3 regions of the Photobacterium piscicola genome follow, and region 3 is predicted to be linked to each of the others. Evidence: riboswitches for the same ligand, from Rfam matches in the RefSeq annotation. Region 3 holds a riboswitch; each other region holds the start of a gene.

The links. A riboswitch is a leader RNA that binds a small molecule or an ion and turns the genes downstream of it on or off. The one in region 3 is predicted to bind lysine.
Region 1: another riboswitch for lysine. It lies ahead of ACJZU6_RS08030 (Na+/H+ antiporter NhaC family protein); the one in region 3 lies ahead of ACJZU6_RS11475 (Na+/H+ antiporter NhaC family protein).
Region 2: another riboswitch for lysine. It lies ahead of lysC (lysine-sensitive aspartokinase 3); the one in region 3 lies ahead of ACJZU6_RS11475 (Na+/H+ antiporter NhaC family protein).

What each region holds. Positions count from the first base shown of each region.
Region 1 is NZ_CP175534.1:1,668,875-1,676,422, reverse strand. Features, by position in the region: gene ccoP (cytochrome-c oxidase, cbb3-type subunit III) at 1-1,711, shown strand, start outside; lysine riboswitch at 1,863-2,037, shown strand; gene ACJZU6_RS08030 (Na+/H+ antiporter NhaC family protein) at 2,121-3,710, shown strand; gene ACJZU6_RS08025 (VOC family protein) at 3,811-4,251, shown strand; gene ACJZU6_RS08020 (Qnr family pentapeptide repeat protein) at 4,318-4,968, opposite strand; gene ACJZU6_RS08015 (cystatin domain-containing protein) at 5,282-5,680, opposite strand; gene ACJZU6_RS08010 (5-carboxymethyl-2-hydroxymuconate Delta-isomerase) at 5,772-6,113, opposite strand; gene ACJZU6_RS08005 (Sbal_3080 family lipoprotein) at 6,342-6,812, opposite strand; gene ACJZU6_RS08000 (transposase) at 7,141-7,548, opposite strand, start outside.
Region 2 is NZ_CP175534.1:647,577-655,124, reverse strand. Features, by position in the region: gene uvrA (excinuclease ABC subunit UvrA) at 1-1,063, shown strand, start outside; gene ACJZU6_RS03185 (Wzy polymerase domain-containing protein) at 1,139-2,884, shown strand; gene ACJZU6_RS03180 (pyridoxal-phosphate-dependent aminotransferase family protein) at 2,942-4,060, opposite strand; lysine riboswitch at 4,268-4,449, shown strand; gene lysC (lysine-sensitive aspartokinase 3) at 4,563-5,930, shown strand; gene metH (methionine synthase) at 6,011-7,548, opposite strand, start outside.
Region 3 is NZ_CP175534.1:2,420,447-2,427,994, forward strand. Features, by position in the region: gene ACJZU6_RS11470 (thymidine kinase) at 1-135, opposite strand, end outside; gene ACJZU6_RS11475 (Na+/H+ antiporter NhaC family protein) at 309-1,901, opposite strand; lysine riboswitch at 2,010-2,191, opposite strand; gene ACJZU6_RS11480 (H-NS family nucleoid-associated regulatory protein) at 2,573-2,968, shown strand; gene ACJZU6_RS11485 (lytic transglycosylase domain-containing protein) at 3,178-4,149, opposite strand; gene ACJZU6_RS11490 (YcgL domain-containing protein) at 4,165-4,437, opposite strand; gene minC (septum site-determining protein MinC) at 4,660-5,364, shown strand; gene minD (septum site-determining protein MinD) at 5,389-6,201, shown strand; gene minE (cell division topological specificity factor MinE) at 6,208-6,471, shown strand; gene rnd (ribonuclease D) at 6,570-7,548, opposite strand, start outside.

The DNA.
Region 1 (7,548 bases), 750 kb from region 3:
TTATGGCGGTACAGATAAAGATATTTATCACTCCATTACTCAAGGCCGTAATGGTGTTATGGCGGGTTGGAAAACTATTCTATCTGCTGAAGATATCAATCATGTCGCCACTTATATTGCCTCGTTACAAGCTGATCGTATTCTTTCAGCATCAAGTTTTGCATTACAGCAAGGTAAAACTGTCTTTAATAAAAACTGTACCAGTTGTCACGGTAGTGATGCAAAAGGCAATCAATTACTAGGTGCACCCAATTTAACCGATAATATCTGGTTACATAATGGCAGTATTGAGGGCATTACGCATACCATAAACAATGGTCTTAATAATGTTATGCCAGCCTTTGCCCAGCAACTTTCTGATGCTGAAATTCAAGCATTAGGCGCCTATCTACGTCATCAAAATACTGTTCGTAAAACCGAAATTGCCCAATTAAACAAAGAGCAAATTACTCAAGGACAATATCTCGCTTACGCTGGAGACTGCGTTGCTTGTCATACTGGTGAAGGTGGCGAATTATTTGGTGGCGGATTAGGTTTTGTTACTCCATTTGGTACATTGTATTCCACTAATATTTCATCGCACCCTGAATTTGGAATTGGTGATTACACATATACTGAGTTTTATGATGCTCTGCATAAAGGTAAAGGCAAACACGGCTATCTTTATCCTGCAATGCCCTACTCTTCTTATCAATACATCACTGATGCTGATACCAAAGCATTGTGGGTATACATGCAATCACTCGATTATGTGAATACTCGTAATTTAGATAACCAAATGATGTTTCCAAGTAATATTCGCTTAGGCTTATTAGGTTGGAATATCGCATTTCTTGATACCGACCCATTACAATATCCAGCCAACAGCACTGAAACTTGGCGTCGAGGTAAATATTTAACCATGAGCTTAGGTCACTGTTCTGAGTGCCACACACCACGAAATATTGCTCAAGCGTTAATTGCCGATAAGCTCTTTCAAGGTAATTTAATTGATGGTTGGATGGCACCTGATATTACCGCAACCGAGCTTTATCAAGATCGCTGGGATGTAAATTCACTGACTGATTTTCTTAAAACAGGCCATTCCGAAAAAGGCACCGCATTTGGTGGTATGGCGGAAGTGGTAAAAAACAGTACCCGCTATTTAACCCGTGAAGATGTCAGTGCTATTGCGGAATACCTTATTACAGGCGACAAATATAACGTATTAGATAAATCGGTTGGTCAAATTACACCACCAGGCTTTGGTGATTTAACGCCAGCACAAATAAACATTCAGAATCCTAATTTAGCTGAAGGTTCTGCCGATCAACAAACTAAAGATCAACAATTATATGGGCTGTACATTCAAACCTGTGGTGCTTGTCATGGTCCAGATGGTAAAGGTCGCGAAGGTATTGCACCAGCACTGCTTAATAATGGCATCATCATGCATAAAGATCCGTATGACACTATTGCCGTTACTATTCGAGGCTTAATGCCAAACTTCTTAGAACAAGAAATAGATTTTATGCCAATGAGTAGTTTTAACACCGTTTTAAATGATGCTGATTTGGCTCAATTAATTACATTTGTACGTCAAAAATTAGGGGGAAGAAATATCCCTGTGACAGAAAAAGAGGTAACTAAAATTCGTCAAGATCTTATCAAAGCAGGATTTGCAGGCAATATTCATAATATGACCCAACCGATAAATGAGGCTCCTGAATAACGAAACAATATGCAACAATAACGAAATAAGCATGCGCTAACTGATTGAAACTATAATCAGTTAGCTGAGCTGCTGTATTTTAAACCTATTACACAATTTAGCATTATTTTTTATTGCTTGTGAGAAATATCTAGGTATAGTCAAGACTAATCCTTTGAGTAGAGGCGCGCTGCCTAAAAGTATTCGGTTGGAGGGAGATCCCCAATGAGAGCCGAAGAAAGGAGTCAGCGCCGAAGTAATTATTGAGTCATCAATAATCGCTGGTTCTGTATTTAATAAGTACAGAACTGCCATAGTTATGTTGTCTATGGAGCGCTACCCTAAGGGATAAGAAGTATTATTTCTAAAGAAATCTGTTTCTCTATCCTTTCGGTAGATCTCCACCTTATTATAGGTGTTTAAGAGATCCATGAATTTAGTTCAATATTCTGATTCATTATTATCAGTAGTTCCCGCACTACTGGCAGTTATTCTTGCAATTACTACCCGCCGCGTATTGTTATCTTTAGGCGTGGGCATTGTTGCAGGATCAATCCTTCTAAATAATTTCAACCCACTCGCAGCACTACAATATCTTTTACATCAAATTCTTGGCTTAGTTTGGGCTGATGGTGCGATCAATACCAGTAACGTTAACATGTTATTATTTATGTTATTACTCGGTGGTTTGATTAGCTTAATGACCGCAACAGGCGCAACCAAGGCATTTGCTGAATGGGGTGTTCGTCGCTGTAAAGATCGTCGCAGTGCCAATATCTTAACGGGTATGATGGTATTTGCCTTCTTTATTGATGACTTCTTCCACAGCTTATCTGTTGGACCTATTTGTCGCCCCGTAACTGACCGTTTTCAAATTTCACGTGCAAAATTAGCTTACCTGTTAGATTCAACCGCAGCACCGGTATGTGTTATTACCCCTATTTCATCGTGGGGCGCATATATCATTGCGATCCTTGGTGGTATTTTGGTGACCAACGATATTACTGAAACGAGTCCGATTTCATTATTCGTACAGATGATTCCAATGAATCTGTATGCTGTGTTTACCTTATTAATGGTGCTTGTGGTTATCACGTTCCAACTTGATATTGGTCCAATGCGTAAGCACGAAGAGCGCGCACGTGATGGCCAACTTTGGGATGAATCAAAAGGTCACCCAAAAGGGCTAGAAATCACCACAGAAGGTGAAGGTAATGGCACCATGATTGATATGGTCTTACCGATTCTTACTCTGACTGTTTCTAGCGTTGTGTTTATGATCATCAGTGGCGCAGAAGTTTTAGCCGCTAAAGGTCTGGCATTTAGCTTAATTGGCTCAATCGAGCATACAGATGTCGGTTCATCATTAGTGTATGCCGCATTATGTAGTCTTGTAGTATCCATTGTGTTGGCACTGCGCTTAAAGTTACCACTAAAAACATGGTTAACAGCTGCACCTCAAGGTGTTCAAGCGATGATGCCAGCAATTATCATTCTGTTATTTGCATGGACAATTGGTACTGTTGTCAGCGATATGGAAACTGGCCAATACTTAGCATCATTAACAAAATATGGCCTACCTGTTGAGTTACTGCCTGCATTAGTGTTCTTACTTTCATGTGGTATGTCTTTTGCGACCGGCACTAGTTGGGGTACATTTGGTATCATGCTGCCATTGGCAGGTGATATGGCGATTGCAAGTGATGTTAACTTATTAATGCCTATGCTATCAGCAGTATTAGCAGGTTCTGTCTTTGGTGATCACAGTTCACCGATTTCAAGCACCAGTATTTTGTCAGCAACAGGTGCAGGCAGTCATCACATGGATCACGTTATGACGCAGTTACCTTACGCATTAACTGTCGCTTTCGGTGCTTTCCTTGGCTACCTTGTAATGGGTATAACAGGCTCAACCATTATCGGTATTGCAGTAAGTTCAGTCTGGTTCATCGGTTGTTGTGTCTACCATGTGCGCCAAGATAAGAAACAACAACTCGTTGTAGCGACACAAACTCATTAACAACAACCGCTATTAACGATAATCCCCGTTCGTTTTCGTGCTTATTTGATTTATTCTATAGCACTAAACCGCGGGGATTTTTTTGATCAGGAGAGAAGTAATGGAATATTTACACACTATGGTACGTGTCAGTGATTTAGATGCCTCACTGGACTTTTACTGCAATAAATTAGGGTTAGTTGAAACAAATAGAAAAGAAAGTGAACGTGGGCGTTTTACATTAGTATTTTTAGCCGCACCCGCTCAAGTACAAACGGCGGCTCAAACACAATCGCCATTATTAGAATTAACCTACAATTGGGATGCTGAAGCCTATACTGGCGGCCGTAATTTTGGTCATCTTGCATTTCGTGTTGATGATATTTATCAATTATGCCAACACTTACAAGACAGCGGCGTGACGATTAATCGCCCACCCCGTGATGGTCATATGGCTTTTGTCCGTTCGCCTGATGGTATTTCAATTGAATTACTGCAAAAAGGTGAGCCGTTATCCCCTGCTGAACCGTGGGTTTCACAAGCTAACATTGGTGAATGGTAACCATTAATCAATGCTGCCACAGGCATATCCCGTATTCCTGTGGCGATCATTGATTAGCATAACTATTTATAAAACAACGATACCTAAATTACCTAATAGTTGCTCTTGTTGCCAATCACAAATTTGAGCCCCTTCCAAAGACACTCGGCGAACATCAACATTATCAAGATCAACATGGCATAGGTTAGCTTCATTAAATATCGCTTGTTGCCATTGCTCACTTGAAAATTCACCACGGCTTAAATCAGAACCTTTAAATGACACGCCGATTAAATTAGCGCCACGCCAACGGTTTTCAAATAGCTCACATTTTTCAAGCATCACACTTTCTAAGTTGGCATAGCTCAAATCACATCCAGAAATAAATGCCGAACAAAAAAAAGAATTATGCGTAATGTAATTAGCAAAAGACGCATAATGGAAATCAGCACCTTTAAGATTACATTGGTGCAATTCAATACCAAAGCATTGTGCGTTACGAAAATTTGCCATCGCTAAATTACAACCTTTAAAACTGGCATCTTTTAATTTCGTATAAGCAAAACTGCAACCGTCAGTCTCTCCTGCTTCAATAAAGCTACAATCAATAAAACAAGCATCGGTTAAATTTGCACGTGAAAAATCACAGCGAAAAAACTGACATTGTTCAAAGGTTGCTTCACTTAAATCTTGATGGGAAAAGACTTCGCCATCGAATTGTTTTTTTGCAACATGCATCAATTATTACTCTATTAATGTCTAAAAACAGCCCTATATTAATAACAAAAAACCATTAATTACCAGTAAAAACAGTGAACTAATAAATGTTTTTTTACATTAGCTTAAATAGCTAAATCTCGCGTTTTTAAGGGGTGCTAGTCATGTTATTTAAAATAAAATGCATGAACGTTTATTGTTTTTATTAACGCCTAACAAAGGCGCTATTAGCGGGTTATAAATAGACATAAAAAAACAGCCGCTGGTATTGATCAATAATCAATAGCAGCAGCTGTTTTTTCATTAGAGGTTGCGGTTAAATAATAACCACACGCTATAAATGATTAGGCACATCACAATTTGAAGCAGCGCCAACTTTCTTGTTTACTGATTCAACAGTGTAAGTGTTTTTTAAACTACGGAAAACTTTAGCGGTATAAACGTCATGATTTTCGATTGAAAATGTAACGTTGTAATTCATACCAGCAACAACTTGTTGAGTAACATGAATAACATTTTTTAACTGATGATCACCAGCAATGTCTTTTACTGCGGCTTGTGCTGCAGCCGTTACTTCAGGTGTGATTTCACCTTGTTGCCAGCCACCAGGAATTGCGTGAGTATAGTCACAGCCCGTTTGCATATTTGCCTCGTTAGTCGTTTTGACATCTTGTGCACTACACGCCACTAACGCTAATGAACCCAAAGCAACAACCAGAAGTTTCTTATTCATGACTTTTCCTATTTATAGTAGACATCTCTATAACAACATAAAAACAGTGTTCATTGCAAATAAAATTGAAAAAAAAGCTTAATTTGCAAATTTATACTACATATTTCCGATAAGATTGCTGATTAATATCTTCAATCTCCACACTAATGGCAATATTAGAATGAAACATAGATGCGACATTATGCAATATCAATTCAGATAACATATCTTTCTGCTGTTCAGAACGGCCGGGTAAAATACGTAACGTAATATGCACAAATGGCTTTACTGTTGTTCCCGTTCGATAAATTTCATAAGGAATAAGGCGGGTTTTTATATCCTCTTCTTCAAAAATACCTGAACTAAAAATAGAAAAATGCGTGGTGGTCATTAATTCAGTTAAATCAATGTCTGTTTCTAAATCCTTAGCATATTCCACGATACAATGTGGCATATTGTTACTCCCTCTTTAGTACAGCTAATATTTTGTAACACTAGCGCCGAATAAATATCATAACGGCTTAATATCGCCAATATTAGTTCACCAAATTAGATTTTAATCACTAATATATTAATTTGTGATCAATACCAAATTATCACCTTGTGAGATTACAAACGAAATCGAGAATAACAGCTAAAAATCATCTTTATTTCGACTGTAATATACGAACAAACTATAGTATTAATTTACAGTAGATGAATTCGCAGCCTTTGTTGCTTGAGCTGGCGTCATTTGACCAAATAACGTATCCATCATAAAACCAATTCGTTTGCTCGCATTACCAAATTTATTAGGGTTAGCGGTGTAAGGTACCTTAAACTTAATATCACCAACTCTTTGACCACCTTGGTATGCTTTTATCTCCGCATCTTTTAAATACAAAGCAAGATCCCAGCCCCAATGCCCTTCATATTCAATCGTTAATTTATTCAAATCATGCTTTGAATTATCAGGGAAAATAATGTACGAATAGTTATTATCTTGAAGCCAAACTTTTATTGTATCGAGAAATCCAGCACGAGTATCATTATCCTGAACAATAACAACCTCTGGTTTAATATTTGTTATTGGCACAGAACTACCTGTGTAGCGAGGTGAACCACAACCAATTAATGTTAAAGAAATAGTGGAAAGTAATAATATTTTTTTCATCTAATAAGTCTTATTAATTAATACATTATTAAAAATAGGCCGCAATTAAAGCCCGTAAAGATCTAGACAAGATTATCCTTATACGCAACTTGTTTTAATTAAAATAAATAATGTATCTCTTTAATCTTGGACAGCCATATATTTTAGTTCTTAAAAAACGATCTTAAAAAATAATTTATTCCACTAACAATAAACTCTCGAATCTAAGATTAACGACTTATTATTTGAATTATCCGTTAAATCAATTCTCTTTCTATATTTCAGGATCAACAAAGCCCACAATCCTAACGGTTATTGCGGTATTTGCATTCGATTATAAAAACTATGTCTAATTAGGGTGTAACTGATGACTCGCTAACTTTCCTTTACACCAATGTCCACCAATACGTTGTTTAAAAGCACACATTCGGGACCATCTACCGCTTACATTGGCATAATGTTCCATAAATTGTTCACTGTGCTCAAGCCAAGCATCTGCTGTTATTCCCATTTGCTGTAAAATCTTGGGTTGATTAGGTGCAATAAAGCCTTTTTTATCATTTCGAATACACCGACCAGTCCAGTCAATTAGTTCCAGGTAATCGGCAAAAGCAAAGTTTATCCCTGCGGTTTTAGCTTGATGTTCTCCGCCAACAAAGGGTAATAATTGGAAATGACTTTTGTTTGATGAGGATGGTTTAAAGGGAGTTTTCGTTTGATTATATTCACGAATACGCTGCTGAATTGAGGTAAAATC
Region 2 (7,548 bases), 1.4 Mb from region 3:
ACAATATCTTAGCGGTAAAAAATCAATTGCAATTCCAGCACAACGAGTACCATTTGATCCCGCTAAAACAGTCAAGCTTTTAGGGGCCAGCGGTAATAATCTTAAAGATGTTAACGTCGAAATTCCAGTTGGATTACTAACCTGCATTACAGGTGTTTCGGGATCAGGTAAATCAACCTTGATCAATGATACTTTCTTTAAGATCGCCCACCAGCGACTCAATGGTGCCACAACAGGCACACCGGCTCCCTATAAAGAAATTCAAGATCTAGAACATTTTGATAAAGTGATCGATATTGATCAAAGCCCAATAGGTCGTACACCTCGTTCAAATCCAGCTACTTATACGGGTATTTTCACCCCTATTCGTGAGCTATTTGCTGGTACTCAAGAATCCCGTTCTCGAGGTTATAAACCCGGTAGATTTAGCTTTAACGTTCGCGGTGGGCGCTGCGAAGCATGTCAAGGTGATGGTGTTATCAAAGTTGAAATGCACTTTTTACCTGACGTTTATGTCCCATGCGATGCGTGTAAAGGTAAACGCTATAATCGTGAAACGCTAGAAGTACGCTATAAAGGCAAAAGTATTGATGAAGTTTTACAGCTCACCGTTGAAGATGCACATCAGTTCTTTGAACCCGTTCCAGCAATTGCACGAAAATTGAAGACATTAATCGATGTCGGCTTATCGTATATTCGTCTCGGACAAGCAGCAACAACCTTATCAGGTGGTGAAGCACAGCGGGTTAAACTAGCTAAAGAGTTATCTAAACGTGATACAGGTAAAACCCTCTATATTTTAGATGAACCCACAACAGGCTTACACTTCCACGATATTCAGCAGTTGCTAACGGTACTCCATAAACTACGTGATCGTGGCAATACCATCGTTGTTATCGAACATAATCTCGATGTAATAAAAACCGCTGATTGGGTCATAGATCTCGGTCCAGAAGGCGGTAATGGCGGTGGTGAAATTATTGCAACAGGTACTCCCGAACAAGTTGCACTTGTTGCTGGATCCCATACTGCGAGGTTTCTTAAGCCTCTACTTAACATCTAATTATAAAGTGTAATTAAGCCCTATCAAACAGGTTGGCAATAGTCAGCCTGTTTGTTTTTTTACTCAGGACTCACCATGACAGTGTTACAACTTCAAGGTACGAAATTAGAACAGAAACGGATTTCTAAGCCTTTATCTTTAGTGCGATTATTCTTAGCCAGCGTTGGTATATTTTTTATCGTTGCAATGCACTACTTTCAGCACAACCCTGGCGGTTCAGGACTTGAGCTATCTTTTAATGCCAGTGCATGGATTCCATTTAGCTTTGCCATTAGTTGCGGTTTATTAGAAATTTGTCGTCAAAAAATTTGGCGTTACTCTCGTATGACGTTAATTTTATTTGGTAGCTGTCTACTTCTGTCACTTCCCGTTTTTTATGCTAATGCCGATGGCTTTGGCACTTCAAACCGCTTACTCACCCTCTGGGCTGGTTTTTTATTTTTCATTAGCTTACAACAGTTTGTTTTTACTCATAATCAACGCCAACGACTCTTGTGGTTTATCACGATTGCAGTATTGATCGAAGCGGCTTTTGGATGGTATCAATTTTTAGGATTATCTGCGCACAACCGTTTTGGTTATGACGTTATTGCTAACCGCCCTTACGGTATCTTCCAACAACCCAATGTGATGGCAAGCTTCTTAGCGACAGGGCTTGTTATTGCCGCTTATCTATTAGCACGCTTACCCCGCTATCGAGGTAAATGGGCCTGGCAACACCTTATCTTACTCGCTGTTCCTGTCGTAACGATTCCACTACTGGTGGTACTAAACTCACGTACAGGTTGGTTGGGTGCAAGCATTGGTTCATTATTAATGCTGCCTTATTTGTTTCGCTTTGCGGCAAAATATCAACAGCGTATGTGGGGCTTAATGTTATTATTAGGCATGGCATTAGCATGGCAATTTAGTTCAACTACCAACAGCTCTTTTTCACAGGATGTTCGTATCACATTAGATAGTCCACGAGAAATACATATACCACAAGCTTATGAAATGTTTACCACTAAGCCCCTAACAGGTTATGGCTATGGTAAATTTGAAGTCACCTACATCACCCAAACCGCATTATGGCATCAGCGAGATCCATCGCATCAAGCTGCGGGGATACCAAGCTTAGATCACCCGCATAATGAATTACTTTTTTGGGCTGTAGAAGGTGGAATTGTACCGTTGCTGGGGTTAATCATTGCAGCATTAGCGGTCATGATTAGCATCAAGAAAGCCCCAAATAGTACTCAGTTAGCGTTAGTTGGCTTATTTTTCCCAATCGTATTACATACGCAACTGGAATATCCGTTTTATCACTCACTTGCCCATTGGATCATGTTTATTATTTTGATCTTCTGGGTCGATAATCTCACCACCAAATACCATCGCTATCAAACTCAATATGTACTTGCACTTAAAGTCAGTGCCATCACAATACCGATAATGGTAACCAGTTTTATGATCACCACCTTATATTCAGGATGGTTACTGACTAAGTTTGAAACAACACGTCCAGTTGATATCAATTATTTAGTCAAAGTGAATAATCCATGGGCATGGCAAGATCGCTTTGAGTGGGATTTACACCACACCCAATTACAAGTTGGGATCGCCACCAATAAACCCCAATTGGTGACAGATTATATTATTTGGGCTAATCAAAAAGCCCTCACTTGGCCACGACCAGCGTTATATCAGAACTTAGTATTAGCATATAACGATCAAGGTAACACTGCTCAAGCTGAGCAAGTGGCGGCAGAAGCACAACAACTATTTCCAAGCCTCACACAACTTAGCGCCGCAACAACCACAACGTCACCAGCAAAGTAACCATGACGAACAACCATCAATGGCGAACGCTATCGCTATTGATGGTTCATCACTACTTTATTTCAATGTGCTTTCAAGGGCTTTAAGGCATAAAGCGACATTTTCACTGCGCGCAGCATAACCCATCAATCCAATCCGCCATGCTTTACCTGCAAGCGAGCCTAATCCTGCACCAATTTCTAGATTATAACGCTCTAATAAAGTCGATCTTACCGCGGCGTCATCGACGCCTTCTGGAATATAAACCGCATTAAGCTGAGGTAGCCTATACTCCTCTGCAACCACAAATTCAATCCCTAGCGCTTCAAGTCCAGCCTTTAATTCAAGATGCGTCCGTTGATGTCGTTGCCAAGCTTGCTCTAACCCTTCGTTATGTAACAACACTAAAGCTTCATGTAGAGCGTATAAACTATTAACAGGCGCAGTATGGTGATAACTACGTTTACCTTCACCACTCCAATACCCCAGCACTAAACTTTGATCTAAAAACCAACTTTGCACTGCTGTTTTACGTTGCTGAATTTTATTTATAGCTTGCTCGGAAAACGTCAGTGGCGATAATCCAGGTACACAAGATAAACACTTCTGACTACCAGAATAAACCGCATCAAGTTGCCACTCATCCACCAGCAACGGTACGCCACCTAAAGATGTTACGGCATCAACAATGGTTAAACAGCCATACTTTCGTGCAATTTCAGCCAAGGTTTTTGCATCAGATAATGCGCCAGTTGACGTTTCTGCATGTACAAAAGCAACAATTTTAATATCAGGATCGGTCTGTAATGCTTGTTCAACCAAAGCAGGAGATACAGGCTCGCCCCATGCATTATCAACCATAATGGCTATACCGCCACAGCGTTCAACGTTCTCTCGCATACGATCGCCAAATACACCATTACGGCAAACTAATACTTTATCTCCCGCCTCAACCAAATTAACAAAACAGGCTTCCATACCCGCACTACCTGGCGCTGACACCGCAATCGTAAACGTATTTTTCGTTTGAAATGCATATTGTAGTAGCTGCTTGAGCTCATCCATCATTTTAATAAATAGCGGATCAAGGTGACCAATTGTCGGTCGGCTTAGTGCTTGTAATACTTGTGGATAGATATCAGAGGGCCCCGGTCCCATAAGTGTTCTTTGAGGCGGTATAAAACTGGTGATAGGCATAGATTCAACTCCATTAAATCATGATTATTATCAATAGGGTGATGGAAAGATTAATCGTTATTACAGAGTATTAGAGCAATGCCAAAGCTGCAAGTAACGACCTGAGATCCTGTTAGTTATACCTACTTTTTGTTAACTATCGAGAAATTATCATTTAACAATTGACAACTAAGGGCGATTTCCTATTCAATAACAACAGTGATTATTCACGACAGAAGAGGTGCGTTACCTAGGTAGCAAAATTGAAGGGCCCAACCCTAAATCAATTTTGTGAGGGAGAGTAGCGCCGAGATATCACCTGTTTGGGGCAGATGATATCGGCTATGAGAGTTGAATCTCTCAGGCTGTCATCTAAGTCAGGTTGACTATGATGGGGAGCTTCTGGGTAGCCGCACCAGCGTTACTGCCTATTACCTCCTCGACAATGGACGTCGGGAATTCTTCCGAAGCAAAAAGTCTACTTTGCAGTATTTACGATATAAGGGAGAACACCGTAATGAGCATGCTTTCGACCACCACAACCAACCCAGTGATTGTGGCCAAATTTGGTGGCACCAGTGTCGCCAACTATGCCGCGATGTGTCGCAGTGCCAATATTGTTATTGCCAATCCACACACCAAAATAGTGTTAATAAGTGCTTGCTCAGGCGTGACCAATGTACTGGTCGCCTTAGCCAAAGGCATTAGTGATACCACTTTACGCCAACAACATTTACAGCAATTAACCGATACTCACCAACAAATACTGGATCAGCTTCAACATCCACATACGGTTAGTGGTGCTATTGATACTTTGTTTGATGATATTGCCTCCGCCTCAGCACAGGCTGCGATAGCATCATCACCACAACTTACCGATAAATTAGTCAGTCATGGCGAGCTATTATCAACTTACCTTTTTAGCCAAATTTTAGTTGAGATGAATGCTGCTGCGATACGATTTGATATTCGAGATGTAATGCGAACAGATAATCAATTTGGCAAAGCGATTCCACAGCCAGCACTTATTCGTCAATTAGCTCAACAACATTTAGTGCCACTTATCGATACTCAGATTGTGGTTTCACAAGGCTTTATTGGCCGTGATGAGCTTGGCAATACCACCACACTAGGGCGAGGTGGCAGTGATTATAGTGCAGCATTAATTGCAGAAGCCGTTGATGCGACCACGCTAGAGATCTGGACCGATGTTCCGGGAATGTACACTACCGATCCTCGCATTACAGCTGCAGCAAAACCGATCAAAGAAATCAGCTTTAGTGAAGCCTCTGAAATGGCCAATTTTGGTGCTAAGATCCTCCATCCATCAACACTGGTTCCAGCCATTCGCCACCAAATTCCAGTATTTATTGGTTCATCAACAGCGCCGCAACAAGGTGGAACATGGATCAGAAAAACCGTGAATCAAGCGCCACTCTTTAGAGCACTAGCATTGCGTGGAAATCAGACTATGGTGACACTCACCAGTCTTAATATGTTTCAAGCTTATGGCTTTTTAGCCGAAGTGTTTCGTATTTTGGCAGAACATAAAATCTCGGTCGATTTAATAACCACCTCAGAAGTCAGTGTCTCGTTAACGCTCGATCAAACCGATACTGGCGGTGGTGCCCCAACATTACCTTCCGCTGCCGTTGAACAATTAAATCAATTGTGCCGTGTTGATATTGAACAGGGATTATCGTTAGTGGCGTTGATTGGTAATCATATGAGTGACAGTAAAGGCTCAGCCAAGCATATCTTTGGCGCACTTGATGCGTATAATTTACGCCTTATTTGTTATGGTGCTAGCCCGCATAATCTGTGCTTTTTAGTCCATGAAGCCGATGCTAAATCAGTCATAACAACCCTGCACCAACAACTTTTAGAATAATCACTATCAGCATCAACGAGAAAAAAGATAAAAAAAAGGCGCAATGTTTGCGCCTTTTTTATTTTAACCTAATGATTATTTTACAAATTAGGCCCTAACCACTTTTCAGCTTCGATCAAATCCCAACCTTTGCGATCAGCATAACTTGCTAACTGATCATGCTGGATCTGTGCGACAGCAAAGTAGCGCGCATCTGGGTGTGAGAAATACCAACCAGATACTGCAGCCCCCGGCCACATGGCATAACTTTCGGTCAACACCATGCCAGTATTGGCTTCTGCATCCAATAACTGCCAAATCGCCCCTTTTTCGGTATGTTCAGGACAAGCGGCATACCCAGGAGCTGGACGAATACCTTGGTACTTTTCACGAATCAAATCGTCATTATTAAGATCTTCATCAGCGGCATAACCCCAGATTTGTTTACGTACCATTTGATGCATACACTCAGCAAACGCTTCTGCAAGTCGATCCGCCACCGCCTGAATCATGATCGCATTATAATCGTCACCTTGCGCTTTAAACTGATCAGCAATATCGTATTCACCAATCCCACCCGTCACTGCAAAAGCACCAATCCAATCGGCTTTGCCGCTTTCTTTTGGGGCAATATAATCAGATAAACAATAATTTGGCCCTTTGGGCTTCTTGGTTTGTTGGCGTAAACCATGCAATATCGTTAGTACTTCAGTACGAGTATCATCGGTATATACTTCAATATCATCACCAATATTATTGGCAGGAAATAACCCACACACGCCATTAGCTTTGATCATGCCTGTACGTTCAATGTCATCAAGGATCTTATTAGCGTCGTTAAATAACTTGGTTGCTTCAACCCCAACAACTTCATGGCGTAAAATGGTTGGATATTTACCACTCAATGACCAAGTCATAAAAAAGGGTGTCCAATCGATATATTGGCGTAATTTAGCCACCGGGAAATCGGTAAAAGTATGCACACCCGCTTGTTTTGGTTGCGGCGGCGTATAATTTTCCCAATCAAGCATTACCGCATTTGCACGAGCTTGATCTAAGGTGATTGGAGGCGTTCGTGGCTTTTTACGTGCATGCTGTTCACGTACAACATCATATTCAGCAGCTAGGCGCTCAACAAATGCTGGCTTCTGGTGCTCTGATAATAATGCCGAACAGACACCAACAGCGCGTGAGGCATTAGAGACATACACCACCGGTTGTTGATAATTTTGTTCAATCTTCACTGCAGTATGCGCTTTTGAAGTGGTGGCACCACCTATCAATAATGGCACCTCAAACCCACGTCGCTGCATTTCTTTGGCAACATGTACCATCTCATCAAGTGATGGCGTAATCAAACCACTCAGTCCAATAATATCAACGTTTTGTTCTTGGGCGACCTGCAATATTTTATCGCATGATACCATCACACCTAAATCAATAATTTCATAGTTATTGCATTGAAGTACGACTCCAACAATGTTCTTACCTATATCGTGAACATCGCCTTTTACTGTGGCTAATAAAATTTTACCGTTGGTATATCCCGCTTGTTTTTCGGCGTTGATATAAGGTTCTAAATAGGCAACAGCTTGTTTCATAACGCGAGCGGATTTAACCACTTGAGGCAAGAACATCT
Region 3 (7,548 bases):
ACCAAAACGATCATCAATCGCCGCCGTAAAAATAATTGGCGTCATGCCGCGCTCACGGTAGTTAAATGATGATTGTAATAATGTGGTCGATTTCCCAGCGTTCATTGCTGAGTAATAGAAATACATCTGGGCCATTAGCTTTCCTAGTCATACGAATTACATTTAAAAATCGCGCAGATGCTACATAAAATTACTGGTAATGGAAAGTACCTAGGTCAACAACTGTTATTGTTACTATAAAAAAACCAGTTGATCATCATCAACTGGTTCAATTTACGCCCATTGGGTTATTTTAATAACGTTTACTATTAACGTAATGCCGCCCCTTTTAATGGTCGGCTCGACAACCATGATAAAAGGAAACACATTAATATAAATGCAACGGTTGCCACTAAAAATGCTAACGCTAATGAATCTGTAATCCCTAAGGTTAAGAATCCAATCGCAGAAATAACGGCCACAGATAATGCATAAGGTAATTGGGTCGCTACATGATCTATATGATGACAACGAGCACCTGTCGATGACAATATCGTCGTATCAGATATTGGAGAACAGTGATCACCAAACACCGAACCTGCAAGCACACTTGCAAGCATAGGTAACATTAAACTAATTTCAGTCGCCCCAGCAAGATCACCAGCAATAGGTAACATTATGCCAAATGTTCCCCATGAGGTGCCGGTTGAGAATGCCATAATGCCTGATAATAAAAACAGGATCATTGGTAGTAATGCAGGATTAATATTACCTTGAACAAGGGTAGATAAATATTGTCCCGTTTTCATATCACCAATAACGCCACCAATACTCCATGCAAACAATAGAATTAAAATTGCACCAAACATTGATTTTGCGCCAACCCAAAGTGTGTTACTGATCTCTTTTGCTGCAATACGTTGACGAAACACAGGAATAATCGCGGCAATTAAACCAAAGCTACCACCAAGACATAATGCTTGGCCAACATTGGTATTTTCAAAAGCGCCTAATAATGAAAATGGCTTACCTTCTGTAACAAGAACTTGATAGCCCGTAAATACCATAAAAAAGAACGTAGCAATAATAAGAATAATAATTGGCCACACTAAATCACCAACTCGTCCTTGCAAACTCTCTTTGATATCGAGCTCTTCTGTTAAGTCTTTCGCCTGATCATCAACATCACCGCCGACATCAGTTCCACGGCCATGACTAGCCGCTCTTTCATGTTTTCTCATGGGTCCAATATCCCACTGGAACCATGACACCACAAACACCATTGCTAATGCAAAAATAGCATAAAAATTCATTGGAGCTAACGTCATAAAGGCACTTAATGGCGTATATTCAGTAACGCCGTGAGTCACTAATATACCGCCGATAAGCGTAATAATGTAAGCTCCCCAACTTGATGCTGGCATTAAAACACACATAGGTGCTGCCGTTGAATCAAGAATATAAGCAAGCTTTGAACGTGAAACTTGAAAACGATCAGTCACAGGACGGGCAATAGAACCAACCGCAAGGCTATTAAAATAGTCGTCGACAAAAATGAATACCCCTAAAAAAGCGGCCAAAAGTTTTGCCCCACGTTTGGTTTTAATTTTTGTCTGTGCCCACTCAGCAAAAGCACGAGTCCCCCCAGACAAAGTTAATAACGCAGTGGTCATCCCGAGCAATATTAAAAACAGCACAATACTCATATTCCAAGTATTTATGCCATCCTCTGCAATGAATAACCCTTTAATTGATGTAACAAGATAGGACGCTGTATTAGCGAAAGAAAAATCATTAAGAAATAATGCTCCAAGCACAACACCTGTACCTAAAGACAATAGAACTCTACGCGTAAGAATCGCCAAGCCAAGCGCGACTAATGGCGGAATAATGGATGTTAAGGAGTGGGAATAATCTATCAAAGTTTATAATCTCTACGACAACCAATTCTGGTTAGAAGATCTACTGCTAGATATAACCATGATGGCATATTAAATTGAGTATATAGAAAGAAGGTTAGCCTTTCCAGCCTCTACAGTAGCGCTCCATAGTTATATCTTTATCTACTATGGCAGTATTACACTTATTCAATGTAACCCCAGTAAGAGTATTTGATATATGCTTCTTACTTCGGCATTGACCCCTTTCACTAATAGTCATAGGTATCACCCTCATATTAGTTACTAATAAACAATGCACCTCTACCCTTATCATTAAAGATGTAATGAAACATTCTACGTAAACGATTCAACTTTGCAACACTGTAAGTTAAAATTATTAACAATAGATATCACAAATGGATTAGCAACAACTATAAAGGTTCAGCAATAACGAAGCGGTATACCATTTTTAATTTTATTATCATTTAACATATAAAGAGCAACAACAATAACTAAAACTGTTTGGCTCATATTTATACTTTTAATGAAGAAATATTTTATAAATAGTGTCATATACCGAACATAACTATTTTTTAAATAAAGAAATGATTAAAATGTTTTACACGTAATGTATAAAAGTATTACTATTGCAAAAAATGTTTTAATGCTGCTATTATTATTTACAGTTAATTAAAAATAACAGGAAATATAAAATGTCTGATGCAATGAAAGCGCTTTTAAACCTTCGAAGCCTACGCGCACTTTCGCGCGAATATACACTAGAGCAACTTGAAGAAGCGTTAGATAAACTAACAACAGTTGTTACTGAACGTTCAGAAGCTGAAGCTGAAGAACAAGCTAAAGAAAATGAGCGTAATGAAAAACTAGCTCAATATCGTGAAATGCTATTAGCCGACGGTATTGACCCAGAAGAATTACTAGCAAGTTTAGCAAAAGCACCAAAAACTAAACGTGCAACTCGTCCAGCTAAATATAAATTCATCGATGAAAATGGCGATGAAAAGACATGGACAGGCCAAGGCCGTACGCCTAGCGCGCTAAAGAAAGCATTAGATGATGGTCAATCTCTTGATGAGTTTGAAATCTAATCTAAGATTTTAAATAAAGAAGCCTAACTTGTTTAGGCTTTTTTTATATCTGCTATCAATATTACGATTATTATTTCGCTTATAAATATCGCTAGCAAGAATAAAACAATATATATTAGTGACAATCATAAATAACAAAAAAGCCAGACATTAATGCCTAGCTTTTTTATCACTCATTAAACTTGTATACAGATCTAATAATAACTGTGTTATTGAATACGATCAGCTAATGCACTTACTGCTAAAGCAAAATAATGCGAACGATTCCATTTAAGTAATGTTCGATAGTTTTCATATATTAGATAGGACTTACCTTCACCGCCATCAGGCTGAATTAACCATGCTTGAATATCAGCAGCAGGTAATGCACCATGACTGCTATTCATCACACCTAATTTTTTCCATTCTGCCAGTGTCTTTCCTTTTTCTGTTTCCGTACCTTCATAACTCTCAGCTAATACTTGGGACAACTTAACTGGACGTCCCCACGTATATTCACTATTCCAGCCAGAAAGTTTTAAATAATTAGCCGCTGAGGCAAAAACATCCGCTTTTGTATTCCAAATATCCGCTTTACCGTCGCCGTTACCATCAACAGCATAAGTAAGATAAGAGGTTGGCATAAATTGACACTGACCCATCGCACCAGCCCAAGATCCCTTCATATCATCAATCGTAATATGACCATCTTGTAATATTTCTAATGCAGCCATGACTTGTTTACGAAATAGAGCTTCACGACGACCGTCATAAGCCAATGTTGCTAATGCTTCAACAACATTGTAATTACCTTGAATCTTGCCAAAATTACTTTCTACGCCCCATAAAGCGACAATAAACCGCGGTTGAACACCATATTGTTTACCAATACGTTCTAACGCTTCTTTATTTTGTTGATAGAGACGATTCGCTTGCTTTACTTTCCAGTCAGGCACTGCACGAGTAATATATTGCTCTAATAACAGTTTCTTTTCAGGTTGATTATTATCAGCTTTAACAGCATGCGCTGTATATTTAATACCGTTAAATGCGGCACCGATTATCGGTTCAGAAATACCTTTTTCACGCGCTTCTACTTTTAATTTATCCACATAGGCATCAAATCCTTCTTCATTAGCAAATGCAGAAGAGGACATTCCAACCCCAAGGGCAACAAAAATCGATATCAAACGCTTATACATAATAGCCTTATTTTATTATTTAGCGGCTTTATCAGCCTTATATTGTTCTAATAAATTAGTCACTGGTGGTGGTACCTGTAAATAAAAACCTACAGTACCCAATGCTTCTTTTACTTTCTCAACATCAGCCAGTGCCAACGTTCTACCTTCTAGCTTGATTACCATAACAAATTGAGGTTTGCCAAAGGTCGACATTAATTGTGCGGGTACGTCCGCAAAATCATCTTTTTTATTAATGTAGAGATAAGTATTGTCTTTTTTTAAACTTTTGTAGATTGAACACAACATATAATTAGCCTATTTCATTTATGCGCCATACATTTCAGCACAAGATTACGAGCAATCATTCACTATTGACTCAGTTTTAAGTTAATTGTGTGAGAAGTTTGTCTGAAAAACCAACGTCAGCGCAAGGATAGCTTGCCCCTAACCGCGAGTAAATATACCATGCTAGTACCTTTGTGATAATGAACTAAATGGTTAATTTAAAATCTTAGCCATAATATACCTATGACCAAGATAGCTGAACTAAAAGGGAGCTCGTTCACGCTCTCTGCTCTTCATTTAGTTGATAATGACATTAGTAAAGTAACTAATCAGCTAAAAGACAAAGTTGAACTTGCACCAAATTTTTTCGCTTCTGCACCCGTTGTTATTGATATCTCACAAGTTGATACAGATATTAATTTTGAACAACTAAAAGCGGGAGTGATCGATGCAGGTATGATCCCTGTCGGTATTGGTGGTTGTAAAAATAAAACACAGCAAACACAAGCAAAAGCAGCTGGTTTTGCTATTATGAATGCGGCAAGACCAGTTAAAGATGAGCCATCTGAATTTTTAACTGAAACATTAGATACCCCAGTAAGTACAGATAATAAAGAACCAACGTTAATTATTCGTACACCTGTTCGTTCTGGGCAGCAAATTTATGCTCGTAATCGTGATCTCGTTATTCTCAGTAATGTCAGTGCTGGTGCAGAAATTCTTTCCGATGGTTGTATCCATATTTATGGCACGCTACGTGGGCGCGCTATTGCGGGTGCAAATGGTGAGCAAAGTGCGACAATTTTCTGTCAAAACTTACAATCTGAACTAATTTCTGTTGCGGGAAACTACTGGCTGAGTGATAACATTCAGGAAGAGTTTTGGGGCAAAGGTGTTGTCATATCTCTTGAAGACAATAATCTCAGTATAGAACACCTAGCTTTATAAAAGTTTTAAGAAGGAATTGAGTAAATGGCACGAATTATCGTTGTTACCTCAGGTAAAGGCGGCGTTGGTAAAACAACATCAAGTGCTGCTCTTGCATCTGGTCTAGCACTGAGCGGTAAAAAAACTGCAGTTATCGATTTTGATATCGGCCTGCGTAATCTCGATCTCATTATGGGTTGTGAACGCCGTGTCGTTTATGACTTCGTTAATGTTATTAATGGCGAAGCAAATCTAAGCCAGGCGCTAATTAAAGATAAGCGTGTGGATAATCTTTTTGTATTGCCAGCCTCACAAACACGCGATAAAGACGCGCTGTCCCGTAATGGTGTCGAAAAAGTATTTAAAGAACTAGCCAAAATGGGTTTCGATTTTATTATCTGTGACTCACCAGCTGGTATCGAAACAGGTGCCTTAATGGCGCTGTATTTTGCAGATGAAGCGATTGTAACAACGAACCCTGAAGTGTCTTCAGTTCGTGACTCTGACCGTATCCTAGGTATTCTAGATTCGAAGTCTCGTCGTGCAGAAAAAGGCCGTGAACCAGTTAAACAACACCTTTTACTTACACGTTACAATCCTGCACGCGTTAACCAAGGTGAAATGCTAAGTGTACAAGATGTTGAAGAAATTCTTCACATTCCACTACTTGGTGTTATCCCTGAAAGCCAAGCAGTATTGAATGCATCCAACAAAGGTGAACCCGTTATCTTTGATAAAGGTTCCGATGCAGGACTAGCCTATGAAGACACAGTTGCACGTCTACTTGGTGAAGATCGTCCTTTCCGTTTCTTAGAAGAAGAAAAGAAAGGCTTCCTAAAACGTCTATTTGGAGGCTAAGTGGCTATGGCACTGCTCGAGTTTTTCCGCCCGAAAAGAGCGAAAACTGCAAATGTAGCAAAAGAACGGCTACAAATTATTGTTGCTGAAAGACGTAGTGCTGGACAGAAATCTCCAGCCTACCTTCCACAGCTTAAGCGCGATATCTTAGCTGTTATCAGCAAATATGTTCAGATTAATCCTGAACATGTTTCAGTAAATCTAGACCATAACGGTGATGAGTTATCGGTACTAGAACTTAACGTCACATTACCTGACGAAGAAAAATAATAAAGCCCCGCTAAGTATCACTTGGCGGGGCTTTTTATTCTTTGGTTATTATTATCGCTATAATACGTCGCTTAAATTATACCGTTACGACACCCAACTTATTTTTCATCCAGTATTGCTAAAACACGAGATTCAAATAAACCCTGACGCCAGTTTTTTAGCATTTCTGGACGTTTTTCATCTGCACGTTGATATTTCCATGCCCATGAAAGTAATTGGTGAATTTGCTTTTTAGACGCTAAAAATTCAGGGGCTAATCCTGTTGTTAATTCAACGTCTGTCACCACATCTTTTAAACGTTTGACCATTTGTTTATAGCCAGGAAAATCAACTAAACGTTCAATTGCCTGCGGGTAATCTTTGTAATTAATCGCATCACAATCATGTACCATTTTTAATAAACGGTTACCATGACGCTGAATTTCCATCGGCTCAAAGCCTTCTTTTTCAAGCACTGAACGCGAAGTTATTTCTAAACGAGCCAATTTCCACAAATGTAATTCTTTAACGATAAAGTTAAGTGCAATATCACGCTTTCTTGCTTCACGAACACGCCAAGCTGCCAGTTGCTGTAATATAGCCAATTGCTTTGGTGTTAATTGCCAAGCATTTTTAATATCAAGATACGCTTTATTAGGATCAAGTACTTTTGTTCGACGTAACATGATTGCATTACATTCTTGCTGTAAAGCTTCCATATACCCAGCAGCTTCAACTTTAGCCAATAGCGTTTCATATAACGGCTTAAGATAATGCACATCGGCAGCGGCATAATCTAATTGTTTGTCAGTTAATGGACGAGCTAACCAATTTGTACGTGCTTCGCCTTTATCAAGCTCAACGCCCACATATTCCTTAACTAATGCACCAAACCCCGTTGAAATGCCATGACCTAGAAATGCAGCCATAATTTGAGTATCAAGCATCGGTACAGGTAAACAGCCAGCATGGTGCTGAAAGACTTCAAGATCTTCACCACAGGCATGCAGTACTTTAATCACAGACTGATCACGCAGTAATGCCCATAATGGTTCCATGTCTTCAACATTAAGCGGATCAATCAGTGATAAATATTCA